Regions from separate parts of the Azospira sp. MPR-LB4 genome, predicted to be linked through region 1. Evidence: riboswitches for the same ligand, from Rfam matches in the RefSeq annotation. Region 1 holds a riboswitch; each other region holds the start of a gene.
The links. A riboswitch is a leader RNA that binds a small molecule or an ion and turns the genes downstream of it on or off. The one in region 1 is predicted to bind cobalamin.
Positions count from the first base shown of each region.

Region 1 (4,646 bases):
CCACCACGTGGGACATGACTCCGGCGTGGTTATTCACTTCCAGTTCCAGCACGGTGCGCTGGGGGCGGGCCAGGGCGGCGTTTTCTTTTTTGCTGACGGCGTTCATCTCAGCCTCCAATCATGTCGGTGTTGGCGGCGCCGGGGGGCACCATGGGATAGACCTTCTCGTTCATGTCGATGAAGGCGTGGATGAGGCAGGGGCCGGGCCGTTGCAGGGCCTGGCGCAGGGCGGCCCGGGGATCGGCGGCGGTGTCCAGGTCCAGGGTGTCGATGCCGAAGCCTTCGGCGATCTTGAGGAAGTCGGGCTGGCCGGCGAATTTGGAGGCGAAATAGCGCTTGCCGTAGAACAGCTCCTGCTGCTGGTACACCAGGCCCAGGGCGTCGTTGTTCATGAGCACGATCTTCAGGTTGGCGCCGGCTTCGGCAATAGTGGCCAGTTCCTGGATGTTCATCAGGATGCTGCCGTCGCCGGTAAAGCAGACCACGGTGCGCTCGGGCTCGGCCAGGGCGGCACCGAGGGCGGCGGGAACGCCGAAGCCCATGGTCCCCAGGCCGCCGGAGGTGAGCCACTGGCGCGGCCGGCGCAGGGGGTAGGCCTGGGCCACCCACATCTGGTGCTGGCCCACGTCGGTGGCAATGGCGGCGGAATCGTCCAGACAGTCGGCCACGGCCTGGATCAGGCCGTAGTGGCTGCGCGGGTCTTCCAGGTTGGGCCGCTGCAGGCGGAAGCGGGAGCGCAGGTCGCCCATGTGGGTGAGCCAGCGCTTGCGCAGGTGGGCCTCCACCAGGGGCGAAAGTTTTTCCAGTACCTCGCCCACGTCGCCGGCGATGCCCACGTGGGCGTTCTTGATCTTGTCCAGTTCGGAGGGGTCGATGTCGATGTGGATGATCTGGGCCTTGGGGCAGAAGGCCGCCACCTTGCCGGTGGCCCGGTCGTCGAAGCGGGCGCCGACGGCGATGAGCAGGTCGCACTCTTCCAGCAGCAGGTTGGTGTAGCGGGCGCCGTGCATACCCAGCATGTGGATGGAGAGGGGATGGTCCACCGGCATGGCGCCCAGGGCCATGAGGGTCATGGTGGTGGGAAGCGACGCCTTCTCTGCCAGAGCCACGGCGGCCTCGGCGGCGCCGGAATGGACGACGCCGCCGCCCAGATAAAGGATGGGCCGCTCGGCGGCGTTGATCATGGCGGCGGCCTTTTCGATGGCCGCCATGTCCGGCGCCGGCAGGGCCTGGCGGCCGCCGGGGGCGGGCCACTGGCTGACCTCGATGGCCTGGGCCTGGACGTCCTTGGGGATATCCACCAGCACCGGGCCGGGGCGGCCGGAGGCGGCCAGGGTGAAGGCCCGGGGAATCACCTCCAGCAGCTCTTCTGCGGAGTTCACCAGGAAGTTGTGCTTGGTGATGGGGATGGAAAGGCCGTAGGTATCCACCTCCTGGAAGGCGTCGGTGCCGATCATGCTGCGGGGCACCTGGCCGGTGATGGCCACCAGGGGAATGGAATCCAGCTTGGCATCGGCGATGGCGGTCAGCAGATTGGTGGCACCGGGGCCGGAGGAAGCGAGGCAGACAGCGGGCTGGCCGCTGGCCCGGGCCATGCCCTGGGCGATGAAGCCGGCGCCCTGCTCATGGCGGGCCAGCACGTGGCGGATTTTTTCCGAGGCCGAGAGGGCGTCGTAGAAGGGCAGGATGGCGCCGCCGGGAATGCCGGAGACGGTGGTGACGCCCTGGCGTTCCAGCAGGCGGACGACGATCTGGGCGCCGGTAAGGGTTTCCGGCGCCGGGGCGGCATCCGTCTGGCGGGCGGCTTGGGGGGCTGGGGCATTCATGGCTGGGCTTCTCCTTGCGTGATCCGGTTTGGCTTGCCGGTCGGAGGGCCCAAAAACAAAACCCCCGCCGGGCTGTCGCGCCGGCGGGGGTTTTGTGGAATTCGGTTGGTTTCTTTACCGGACTTCGCTCATCCCAGCGGCGCACGCGCGTACTACTACGACTACGCGTACTACAGCGCCTACTACGCCAATGACGGACGCGCCCGCGCCGGCCCGGGAGGGCAGCGTGTTGCAGCGGTCGAAGTCGGCGAAGTTGTACATGGAGCTGATAAAGGATTCGCGGTTGAAGGCGGAAAAAAATTTGCCGGTAAAAAAAGTTTTTGCCACTGCTCCGGCAAAAACGATCCGACGATTATGCAGAAATTCCGGCGGGGCATGCAACAGGAAATTCACAGTTTCTGTGGATAAGTCTGTGGGCCGTTCCGGGACAGTCGGTGAAAAGCCACAGTATTACTGGGGATTAAACACTCTGCCCGTTTTCTGGGCAAAATGCTCCCGGCTGTGGAAAAGACCCTGTCGCCAAATACACTATATGTAGTTGTCTATTACTCTCGTACTACTACCTGTAGTGTCCAACCCCTTGCCCTCCGCTTGAGGGCTGGGGTAAAGTCTCCTCCGCGACGGTTCCCCGATTTCGGGACAAATGGGAATCCGGTGCGGCGATCAAGGAAGTCGGGATCAGACGGATTCCCCGCGAATCCGCAGCGAACTTTCCGCCCATGCCGGAGCTGCCCCCGCAACTGTAAACGGCGAGTTCGATGTCCACGCGTGCCACTGGGAGGCAGTTCCACCGGGAAGGCGGGCATCGGGCCAGGACCCGTGAGCCAGGAAACCTGCCGTCGCCAATTTTTCAGTCTGACCAGGGGCGGGGTGCCCCCCGGTGGATCGGGATTGTCCGCTGTCGGCCGCCATGGGCGTGCCCGCCGGCGCCTCGGCAGTCCCGCCGCCCTGGGCCCCCGTTCCGTTGATAACGGGAGTTCCACGATGCAAGCCGGCCTCTTCGCCACCCACCAAGCGTCATCCCACCTGCCCTCCGACAATCTGGACGACAGCCTGCCCAACGCCGCCGATCTGGCCGGCCGGGCCCAGTCCTTCGAGGTCATCCGCCGCAACGGTTCGGTAATGCCTTTCAATGCGGAAAAAATCTCCGTCGCCATGAACAAGGCCTTCCTGGCCGTGCACGGCAGCCAGGGCGCCGCCTCGGCCCGCCTGCGGGACCTGGTCTCCCGCCTCACCGCCATCGTCGTCCAAGCCCTCACCCGGCGCCTGCCCGGCGGCGGCACGGTGCATATCGAAGACATCCAGGACCAGGTGGAACTGGCCCTGATGCGTTCCGGCGAGCACGACGTGGCCCGGGCCTACGTGCTGTACCGGGAAAAGCGGGCCGCCGAACGGGCTGCCCAGGCGGCGGCCGCCCCCGCTGCCGCCGGCCCCCTGCTGCACGTGGTGGACGGCGACCGCCGCTTCCCCCTGGACCGGGCCGCCCTGCTGCAGCAATGCCGGGAAGCCTGCCAGGGCCTGGCCGACGTGGCTGCCGAAACGGTGCTGGAGCAGGCCCTGCACAACCTCTACGACGGCGTGCCCCTGGCCGCCGTGCGCCAGTCCCTGGTGCTGGCCGCCCGCACCCTGATCGAGCGGGAACCGGGCTACAGCAAGGTGGCTGCCCGCCTGCTGCTGAGCAGCGTGCGCGTCGAAGTGCTGGGGGAGGAAGCCAGCCAGGAGGCCATGGCCGCCCGCTACGCCGAAGCCTTCCCCGGCCTCATCCGCACCGGCGTGGACGCCGAGCTGCTGGATGCCCGCCTCAAGGACTACGACCTGGAACGCCTGGCCGCCGCCCTCAAGGCCGAGCGGGACCTGCAGTTCGACTACCTGGGCCTGCAGACCCTCTACGACCGCTACTTCCTGCACGTGGACGAGCGCCGCATCGAGCTGCCCCAGACCTTCTTCATGCGCGTGGCCATGGGCCTGGCCCTCAACGAGATCGACCGGGAAGCCCGGGCCATCGAGTTCTACAACCTGCTCTCCTCCTTCGACTTCATGAGCAGCACGCCGACCCTGTTCAACAGCGGCACCCGGCATTCCCAGCTCTCTTCCTGCTACCTCACCACCGTCTCCGACGACCTGGAAGGAATCTACCAGTCCATCAAGGAAAACGCCCTGCTGCAGAAATACGCCGGCGGCCTGGGCAACGACTGGACCCCGGTGCGCTCCCTGGGGGCCCGCATCAAGGGCACCAACGGCAAGAGCCAGGGCGTCATCCCCTTCCTCAAGGTGGTGAATGACACGGCCGTGGCCGTGAACCAGGGCGGCAAGCGCAAGGGCGCCGTCTGCGCCTATCTGGAATCCTGGCATCTGGACATCGAGGAATTCCTCGAGCTGCGCAAGAACACCGGCGACGAACGCCGCCGCACCCACGACATGAACACCGCCAACTGGATTCCCGACCTGTTCATGCAGCGGGTCATCAACGGCGGCGAGTGGACCCTCTTCTCCCCCAGCGACGTGCCCGACCTGCACGACAAGTTCGGCAAGGAATTTGAAGTCGCCTACAACGCCTACGAGGCCAAGGCCGACCGGGGCGAGATCCGTCTGTTCAAGCGCATTCCCGCCGTGCAGCTGTGGCGCAAGATGCTGACCATGCTGTTCGAGACCGGCCACCCCTGGATCACCTTCAAGGATGCCTGCAACCTGCGCTCGCCCCAGCAGCACGTGGGCGTGGTGCATAGCTCCAACCTGTGCACCGAGATCACCCTCAACACCTCCGATTCCGAGACCGCCGTGTGCAACCTGGGCTCGGTGAACCTGCCGGCCCACCTGATC
Region 1 is NZ_CM179521.1:3,530,828-3,535,473, reverse strand. Features, by position in the region: gene ilvN (acetolactate synthase small subunit) at 1-106, opposite strand, end outside; gene ilvB (acetolactate synthase large subunit) at 108-1,826, opposite strand; gene AC3QLZ_RS16500 (hypothetical protein) at 1,932-2,234, shown strand; cobalamin riboswitch at 2,431-2,681, shown strand; gene AC3QLZ_RS16495 (ribonucleoside-diphosphate reductase subunit alpha) at 2,811-4,646, shown strand, end outside.

Region 2 (4,646 bases), 1.7 Mb from region 1:
TCGGCGCCGTGGCCGTCTTCCTTGTCGGCCTTCATGGTTTCCAGGGAACCGAGCACGCCCAGTTCGGCCTCGACGGAGACGCCGATGGCGTGGGAGAACTTCACCACTTCCTGGGTCACGGCCACGTTGTAGTCGTAGGAGGCGACGCTCTTGCCGTCTTCCTGCAGGGAGCCGTCCATCATCACGGAGGAGAAGCCGGACTTGATGGCGGCCATACAGACGGCGGGGGACTGGCCGTGGTCCTGGTGCATCACCACGGGAATGTGGGGATAGGCTTCCAGGGCGGCGAGGATCTGGTGGCGCAGGAAGGCTTCGCCGGCGTATTTGCGGGCACCGGCGGAGGCCTGCATGATCACCGGGGCGTTCAGTTCATTGGCGGCCTCCATGATGGCCCAGACCTGTTCCATGTTGTTCACGTTGAAGGCGGGCAGACCGTAGCCGTTCTCGGCGGCGTGGTCCAGGAGCTGGCGCATGGATACGATGGGCATGGTGTTCCTCCAATGGGCAATGCGGTTTGTTCTGGCGTGATCGGCGCCCGCTGTCGTGGCGCTCGGGAAAGACCGTGATTTTATCGTGGCTTTGCCCCCCGGGCGAGTACTGCGACCACCGGGCAGCAAAAGAAAGACAAAGGCCGCGACCAGGGCGCCGGAGACGCCCAAACCACGGCCCTCTTCAGGCAGGCATGCCTAGAAGCGGCGTTTTTCCTGGGCCCTGGCCTGGTGCTCGCTGAGGACCTGGCGCAGCTCCTCCTCCACCGGCTTTTCCCACTGGCCGTCGTACACCAGGTCGGCCAGGGGCAGGCGCTGGCGCCAGCCGGCGCTTTCCAGCTCCGGCTTTTCCTTGAAGTGGCTGACGTAGCCCAGACACAGGTAGGCCACCGGGATGATGCGCGGCGGCAGGCCCAGGATGTCGCGCAGGGCCTGCTGGTGGAAGATGGAGACCCAGCCCACCCCCAGGCCTTCGCTGCGGGCCGCCAGCCACAGGTTCTGCACGGCGCAGACGCTGGAATAGAGGTCCATGGCCTTGATGTGGGTGCGGCCGATGACCACCGGGCCGGCCCGGTCCCGGTCGCAGGTGATGAGCAGGTTGATGGGCGCTTCCCGGATGCCCTCCAGCTTCAGTTCCTTGTAGATGGCCTGGCGCTCGCCCTCGAATTTCTCCGCCGCCTCCTGGTTGGCCTGCTGGAAGGCGGCGTGGATGCGGGCCTTGGTCTCCGCCTCCCGCACCAGGAGGAAACTCCAGGGCTGCATGTAGCCGACGGAAGGGGCGAAATGGGCGGCGGTGAGGACCCGGGCCAGCACCTCCTGGGGCACCGGGTCGGGCAGGAACTGGCCGCGCACGTCGCGGCGGGAGAAGATGGCGTGGTAGATGGCGTCCCGGGCGGCGTCGGAGAACTCGTGTTCGTTCTGGTAGCCGGCGAGGGAGATGACTTTGTTGACGGTGGGGTCGGTCTTCATGGAGTCCCCTTCAGAAGATCGGTGGCGGCGCGCCTGGCCGTGCGTGCCGGAAAGGGTCTCCTGGCCGGTCTTCTGACTCGGGATCACTCTGCGCCGGCGCCTTCCCGATCCGCGGATCAGTGGCATCTGCCGGCCCAGTCCCCCTCACAGCGTTGGGCACGTCGCGGAATGGGCGGCCCCAAGGCCTGCCGCACCGCGTTCCCGATTCTCCCTTGCGGGCACCCGGAGACGATTCGCCCCGGCGGACCGGGGCGACGGGAATTTTAACAGAGCCGGCGGATTCAGGCCCGAGGCCCGCGAGGGCCCTATCAGGCCCGCAGGGGCGGCATCTGGTGCTCGCCGACGCGGACGATCTTCAGGGTGTTGGTGCCCCCCGGGGTGCCGATGGGCTCGCCGATGGTCAGCACGATAAGGTCGCCCTTGGCCACGGCGCCGTTCTGCATCAGCAGCTGCTCGGCTTCGTAGAGCAGCACGTCCCGGTCCGAATGCTGCTGGCTCATGAGCAGGGGCGTCACTTCCCGGTAGAGGGACATCTTGGTCTGGGCCTCCGCATCCGGCGTCAGGGCATAGACCGGCACGCCGCAGTTGAGGCGGCTCATCCACAGGGCGGTGGAACCGGATTGCGACAGGGCGGCGATGGCCTTCACCTTGAGGTGGTGGGCGGTCCAGATGGCGGCCATGGCCACGGACTGGTCGATGCGGGTGAACACCCGGTCGAGGAATTCCCGGTCCAGGGTCACCTCGGCGGAACGCTCGGCCTCGATGCAGACCCGGGCCATGGATTCCACGGTTTCCACCGGATAGCGGCCGCTGGCGGTCTCGGCGGAAAGCATCACCGCGTCGGTGCCGTCCAGCACCGCATTGGCCACGTCGGACACTTCGGCCCGGGTCGGCACCGGCGACTGGATCATGGATTCCATCATCTGGGTGGCGGTGATGGCCAGCTTGTTCTTCTCCCGGGCGTGGCGAATCATCTTCTTCTGCAGGGCCGGCACGGCGGCATCGCCCACTTCCACGGCCAGGTCGCCCCGGGCCACCATGACGCCGTCGGAGGCGTCAAGGATTTCATCCAGGGCCGCCACGGCCTCGGTGCGCTCGATCTTGGCGATGGTCAGGGCGCGGCTGCCGGCGGCCCGCATCAGCTGGCGCGCCATGTACATGTCGGCGGCGCTCTTGGGGAAGGAGACGGCGATGTAATCGACGCCGATCTGGGCCGCCGTCTTGATGTCGTCCATGTCCTTGGCAGTCAGGGCCGGGGCGGAAAGGCCGCCGCCCTGGCGGTTGATGCCCTTGTTGTTGGACAGCTCGCCGGCGTGGCGCACCACGGTGTGGATTTCGGCACCGATCACCCGCTCCACGTCGAGCACGATGCGGCCGTCGTCCAGCAGCAGCACGGCGCCGGGCTCCACGTCCCGGGGCAGGTCCTTGTAGTCCAGGCCGACCCGCTCCTGGTTGCCCAGGGCACAGTTGGCGTCGAGGATGAACTTGTCGCCCTTCTCCAGCTGGATCTTGCCGTTCTCGAATTTGCCGACGCGGATCTTCGGCCCCTGCAGGTCACCCAGGATGCCCACCGGCCGCCCCACCTTGGCGGAAATCTCGCGCACGGTGCGGGCCCGGGCCATGTGGTCCTCGGCGGTGCCGTGGGAGAAGTTCATGCGCACCACGTCCACGCCGGCGCGGATCAGGCGCTCCAGGGTGACGGGATCGGTGGAAGCGGGGCCGAGGGTGGCGACGATCTTGGTATGGCGGGCCATGGCGGGTTCCTGTTGTTGGTCTGTCCGGCCATTCTAGCGCAGCCTCCCCGCCGTCGCTGGCCCCCAGGCCATTTCCCGGCGCCGGGGCGCTTCAATAGTAGGCCTCGATGGCCGCCAGCGATTGGGCGTAGGTGTGGCGGATCTGGGCCGGCTCGTAGCGGTGCTCCCGGCCCACCGGGCAGGCCAGCCGGGCCAGGCAGGTATGGCGGCAGGGCGAGGCGGGCTGCCGGCGCCAGGCGACGCAGGCGGCCAGGTCGAAACGGCCGCCAGCCAGGGCGCCGGCCGGACAGGCCTCGATGCAGACCCGGGGCGCGCAGCTGGCACAGGGCGAGGCTTCCTGCAGGGGCGGCGTCGGCGGGAAGTCGCTGTCCGCCAGCAGGGCCGCCCGGTAGGCATACCAGGAGCCCCACTGCTGCCGCACCCCGACCATGAAGGGCGAGGGATGGTGCCAGCCCGCCAGCCGCCCCAGCTGCTGCAGCCCCACCGGCGCATCGCCGGGATAGAGCAGGTGGAAGTCCCGGCCGGGACAGACGGCGGCAAACCAGCGGCCCACGCTGGCAATGGTGAAATCGTCGATGGGATGGTCCGAATCCAGCCCGGCGGCCTGCACCGCCTGCCACAGGCGGCGGCCGCCGTGGCCCAGCAGGATCAGCTGGCGCCGGCCGTGGCCCGGGGCGGCCCGCTCCAGGACGGCGGCAACCTCCACCGGCAGGGCCGCCACGTCAAAGACGGCCTGCAGGTTGAGGCCGGCCTCATGCAGCAGACTGGCGTCGAACGGCTGGCGCGGGGAGACCATCGCCCGCCGCCTCAGTGGGAAACGCCGTCCCGCTGCACCACCTTGAGGAAGGTCAGCCAGATGATGCGGCAATCGAAGGCGAGGGAGCGCCGGCGCAGGTATTCCGCATCCAGGGCCACCTTCTGGGGAATGGGCAGCTCGTCCCGCCCGTTCACCTGGGCCCAGCCGGTAAGGCCGGGCACCAGCTCATGCACGCCGGCCTCGGTGCGCAGGGCGATCAGGTCGTCCTGGTTGTACAGGGCCGGCCGGGGACCGACGAAACTCATGTCGCCCTTGAGGATGCTCCACAGCTGGGGCAGCTCGTCCAGGCTGGACTTGCGCAGGAAGGAGCCCACCGGCGTCAGGTAGGCCTTGGGGTCCGTCAGCAGATGGGTGGCCACCGCCGGCGTGCCCACCCGCATGCTGCGGAACTTGGGCATCTTGAAGATGCGGTTGTGCCGCCCCACCCGGTCGCTCCAGTAAAGCACCGGCCCGGGGGAGGTGAAACGCACCAGCAGGGACACCAGCAGCAGGGGCAGCAACAGCACGGCCAGGGCCAGCAGGCCGAGCAGGAGGTCGAACAGGCGCTTCACGGATGCATTCCTTTATCCAGCTGGGTTTGATAGTAGTCGAGCCAGGCCGCCGTCACCGTGCGGCTGC
Region 2 is NZ_CM179521.1:1,517,251-1,521,896, forward strand. Features, by position in the region: gene fba (class II fructose-bisphosphate aldolase) at 1-488, opposite strand, end outside; gene bluB (5,6-dimethylbenzimidazole synthase) at 687-1,457, opposite strand; cobalamin riboswitch at 1,503-1,698, opposite strand; gene pyk (pyruvate kinase) at 1,766-3,211, opposite strand; gene AC3QLZ_RS06950 (hypothetical protein) at 3,303-4,007, opposite strand; gene AC3QLZ_RS06955 (sugar transferase) at 4,019-4,579, opposite strand; gene AC3QLZ_RS06960 (glycosyltransferase family 4 protein) at 4,576-4,646, opposite strand, start outside.
Region 2: another riboswitch for cobalamin. It lies ahead of bluB (5,6-dimethylbenzimidazole synthase); the one in region 1 lies ahead of AC3QLZ_RS16495 (ribonucleoside-diphosphate reductase subunit alpha).

Region 3 (4,646 bases), 1.0 Mb from region 1:
ACGCCCTTGTCCAGGATGTCCCGCAGCAGGGGTTCGTCCTTGACCACGCCGATGCGCAGCTGGTTGGTGTAGGCGGGAATCTGGCCGGCGATCTTGAGGTTGAACAGGCCTTCCTTGCGGATGGCGTAGGCGGCGACGATGAGGGAGCGCACCGTCAGGTCGGCCTTGCGCTCGGAAACCAGGGAGACGGCCTCCGGCTCGCTGCCGGTGAGGATCACCCGCAGGTTGGGGAAGTCCTTGCGGATGCGCTCCTCCACCATGGTGCCCCGGGGCAGGGCCACGCTCTCGCCGCTGAGGCCGAGGAGGTCGCCGACGAAGGCGTGCTCCTCCCGGGTGACGATGATGTTGGGGTCGGTGAACACGGGAGCGGTGAAATTCAGCCAGCGGTCCCGTTCCGGACTCTGGTTGAGGAAGCTCATGAGCTGGCAGCGCCCGGCCTTGGCGGCGGCCAGGCTTTCGTCCCAGGTCCGCACCGACAGCAGCTCGATGCGCAGGCCGACCCGCTGGGCCACCAGCTGCACCAGGTCGGCGCCGATACCCTCGTGCCGCCCCTGCTCGTTGATGCGCTCGAAGGGCTCCCAGTCCGGATCGACGCACATCTTCACCGACTGCACCCTGTCCAGGTAGGCCTGCTCGGCAGCCGTGAAGACGATGGACGCCGGCTCGGAGGCGACGCCGGGCAGCGGACTCAGGGTAAGGCAGGCGGCGCACAGGGCCAGGGCTGTCTTGAGGGACATGGGGACTAGGCAGGTTGGAGGGATCGTCACTGCCGATGCCCGGGCAGCCTGGGTTGCGGAAGGCGCCATGCCGATCACGGCACGGGCTCCGGCCCATCTTGTTCTGTCGGCAGTATAACGGCCCGCCACCGCTGAATTGGCTCGACTATGTCACACCGCGGTGGGGGGCCGCTGCCCGGCCGGGCAGCCTGCCGCCTGCCGTTCCGGGCCGGAAACCGGGCGCCCGCCCCGACCGGGGCGGGCGATGGCCGGCGCCTAGGCCAGACGCCGCCCCAGGGGCTGGGGCACGGGCACCGGGCGGCCGTCGTAGCCCACCGCCACCATGGTGAGGCGGCCCCGGGTGCACAGGCGGCGCTGGCCGGTGAGCAGGGCCTCGGCGTGCAGCAGCACTTCCACCGTCATGGAACTGTTGCCGATGGCCACCACCCGGGCCGCCAGGTCGGCGATCTCCCCCTCCAGCACCGGCGCGTGGAAGTCGATGCGCTCGGAAGCGGCCATCACCACCGGCATGCGGGCCTGGCGGCTGGCCGCCACCATGGCCGCCTTGCCCAGCCAGGCCAGGGCCTGGCCGCCGAAGAGGCTGCCGTGGTGGTTGGTGTGGCCGGGAAAGACCATCTCCACCATGGCCGTCACCGGGCCGATGCCGGGCAGCTGGGCGAAGCTCTCGTCGTCCTCCTGCAGCGGCGCCCCTGGACCGTCCACCGCCACCAGGGTGAAGTGGGCGGTGGCGCTGGTCTCCCGCAGCCCGGTGGCCAGGTCCTCCGCCGCCAGGGCCACCTCCACCTGCACCGAGCGCCGACCCCGCTGCACCACCCGGCCGGACAGTTCCACCAGGCGCCCCTGGGGAATGGGCTTACGGAAGTCGATGCGGCCGCTGCTGGCGGTGACCATGGGCCGGCGGGTCTCCCGGGTGGCCACCAGGAAAGCCAGCTTGTCCATCATGGCCATGGCGGAACCGCCGAAGAGGGTGCCGTGATGGTTCACCTGTTCGGGGAAGACCACGTCCACCATGAGGGTGGCCTGCTGCTGCCGCGGCGAAGTGGACGAAGTGGGGGCGGGATTGGCTTCTACGGGCTGGGCGGCCGTCCCCACGACGGCGCCGATTTCCATTGCTTCCATGCGCATGCGCAACTCCTTGGATAAAGCGGAGCGGGAGCATCGGAGAAGGGCGAACACCCCGGGCCGCGGCAAAGCGGCTCGGAGCGGCAGGCAGCCGAGAGCGGACAACGATGACAGTCAGGGAATGCGCGCATTTACCTTCCTCAGGGGACACCCCGCCCCAATTAGGATTGATATGAAGTAATGCCGCGGCAGGTCTCCTGACTTGCGGGTCGTCACGTTGCGCCAGCCTTCCCGGCAGTATCGCCAGTGGCAAAGAGTGGAGCGCAACGCTCGCCGCCTACAGTTGCGGGGGCAGTTCCGGACTGGAGTCGGGGCGTCGCCGCCCTGTCTCGCACCGGATTCCCTTTTCATCCCCTGGAGGGGGGAACCGAAGCGGGGCCAGTCTAACCCGCCCCGACCGATTCGCCAAACGCCGCGCCTGGCGCGGCGGATTGCCCAGCCCGGGGGGAGTGGGCTATCATCCGCCCCGATTCAGGTGCCGTGCCTCGCGCTCTGCGGGGACGGTGAAACGGGAAGCCGGTGACTCCAGGGACCACCCAGGACAGTCCGGCGCAGCCCCCGCTGCTGTAAGCCAGACGACGCTGCCTCACGCCACTGTGGTTCATCACGGGAAGGCCGGCAGGGAAGGATGAAGGCAAGCCAGAAGACCGGCCTGACATCACAAGTTGCACCATTCCCCGGGGTGACGGGAACGGTTCTGGTGATTTGCCGCCTCCTCGCTGTTCCATCCGCCGCGGCCCTTTATCCGACCTGCCACAACTCCCCCGCCTGGTGCGCCACCGTCATGCTCGCCGAGGGAGAGACTCATGCACATCATGGAAGGCTTCCTGCCCATCGAACACGCCGTGGGCTGGAGCGTCGCCGCCGCCCCCTTCGTCGCCTGGGGCATCCGTTCCGTGAACCGCCGCATCCGCGAAAATCCCGAGCAGCGCATGCTGCTGGGAGTGGCCGCCGCCTTCACCTTCGTCCTCTCGGCCCTGAAGCTGCCCTCGGTCACCGGCAGCTGTTCCCACCCCACCGGCACCGGCCTGGGCGCCGTGCTCTTCGGCCCTGCCGCCATGGCTCCCATCGGCGCCGTGGTGCTGCTGTTCCAGGCCCTGCTGCTGGCCCACGGCGGCCTCACCACCCTGGGCGCCAACATCTTCTCCATGGCCGTGGTGGGACCCTTCGCCGCCTACGGCATCTTCGCCCTGGCCCGCCGCCTCAAGGCCTCCCTGGCGGTGAGCGTGTTCCTCGCCGCCAGCCTGGCGGACCTGCTCACCTACGTCACCACCTCGGTGCAACTGGCCTGGGCCTTCCCCGATCCGGTGGGCGGCTTTGGCGCCTCCTTCCTCAAGTTCGCCGGCATCTTCGCCCTCACCCAGATTCCCCTGGCCATCAGCGAGGGCCTGCTCACCGTGGTCATCTGCAACGCCCTGGCCCGCTTCAACCCGCAGGAACTGCAGGACCTGGGCGTGGCCCCGGCGCCGGAGGTGCGGGCATGAAGCGCCACCAGAACCTGCTGCTGCTCATCGCCGTGGTGCTGCTGGCGGCCCTGCCCCTGTGGCTGGTGGAACGGCCGGTCGGGCCGGACGGCCAGCCGGCGGAAATCTTCGGCGGCGCCGACAGCGAGGCCCAGGCCCTCATCACCCGCATCGCCCCGGACTACCAGCCCTGGTTCCAGCCCCTGCTGGAGCCGGCCAGCGGCGAGATCGCCTCCCTCCTTTTCGCCCTGCAGGCGGCCCTCGGCGCCGGCTTCATCGGCTATTACCTGGGCTGCGCCCGCACCCGGGAAAAGCTGCGCCGGGAACAACGACGCGGTGAAGCGGCAGCCCGGCGCGAAGACAAGGACCAGGAAGGGCCGGCGTGCTGATCGAGCAGTCGGCCTACGCCAACCGCTGGCGCGGCGTGGCGCCCCAGGCCAAGGGCCTCTTCGCCCTGGGCGGGGTGACGGCCGCCTTCGTCGCCGCCGCCACCCCGGCCGCCGGGCTCGGCGTGGCCGCCCTGCTGGCGGCCGTGACCATCGGCGGCGCCCGGGTATCGCCCCTGCTCTATCTGCGGGTGGCGGCCCCGGCCCTCTTCTTCCTCGCCATCAGCGCCCTCTCCCTGGCCGTCTCCGTGGATGGGGGCGGCCTGCAGGCCACCGCCGCCGGCACCCACCAGGCCGCCGTGGTGGCGACCCGCTCCCTGGGCGCCCTGGCGGCCCTGCTGTTCCTGGTGCTGACCACGCCCCTGAGCGACCTCATCGCCCTGCTGCGCCGCCTGCGCACCCCCGAGGTGCTGCTGGACATCATGGTGCTGTGCTACCGCACCCTGTTCGTCTTCGCCGCCGCCCTGCAGGACATGCGCGCCGCCCAGGCCGCCCGCCTCGGCCACCTGGACCGCAGCCGCCTGCTGCGCAGCCTGGGGCAGATGGCCGCCCACCTCACCCTGCAGGTGTGGCAGCGTTCCCACGCCCTGCACCTGGCGGCCCTGGCCCGCAACAACGACGGTCCCCTGCGCTTCCTCGGCAGCCGCCACCCCCACGCCCGGCGCGATGCCGGCCTGGCCGGCGTGGCCGCCCTGGCCCTGGTGCTGCTCGCCTGGAGCGGCCGGTGAGCGTGCCCCTGCTGCAGCTGGAGGACGTGCACTACCGCTACCCGGACGGCAGCGCGGGCCTGGCCGGCTGTTCCCTGGGCGTTTCCCGGGGCAGCCGCAACGCCCTCATCGGCGCCAACGGCTCGGGCAAGACCACCCTCTTCCAGCACTGCAACGGCCTGCTGCGCCCCGCCGCCGGCCGGGTGCACTACGCCGGCACCCCGGTGGACT
Region 3 is NZ_CM179521.1:831,496-836,141, forward strand. Features, by position in the region: gene AC3QLZ_RS03755 (diguanylate cyclase) at 1-737, opposite strand, end outside; gene AC3QLZ_RS03760 (acyl-CoA thioesterase) at 993-1,862, opposite strand; cobalamin riboswitch at 2,030-2,246, opposite strand; cobalamin riboswitch at 2,316-2,529, shown strand; gene AC3QLZ_RS03765 (energy-coupling factor ABC transporter permease) at 2,666-3,343, shown strand; gene AC3QLZ_RS03770 (energy-coupling factor ABC transporter substrate-binding protein) at 3,340-3,711, shown strand; gene cbiQ (cobalt ECF transporter T component CbiQ) at 3,705-4,436, shown strand; gene AC3QLZ_RS03780 (energy-coupling factor ABC transporter ATP-binding protein) at 4,433-4,646, shown strand, end outside.
Region 3: another riboswitch for cobalamin. It lies ahead of AC3QLZ_RS03760 (acyl-CoA thioesterase); the one in region 1 lies ahead of AC3QLZ_RS16495 (ribonucleoside-diphosphate reductase subunit alpha).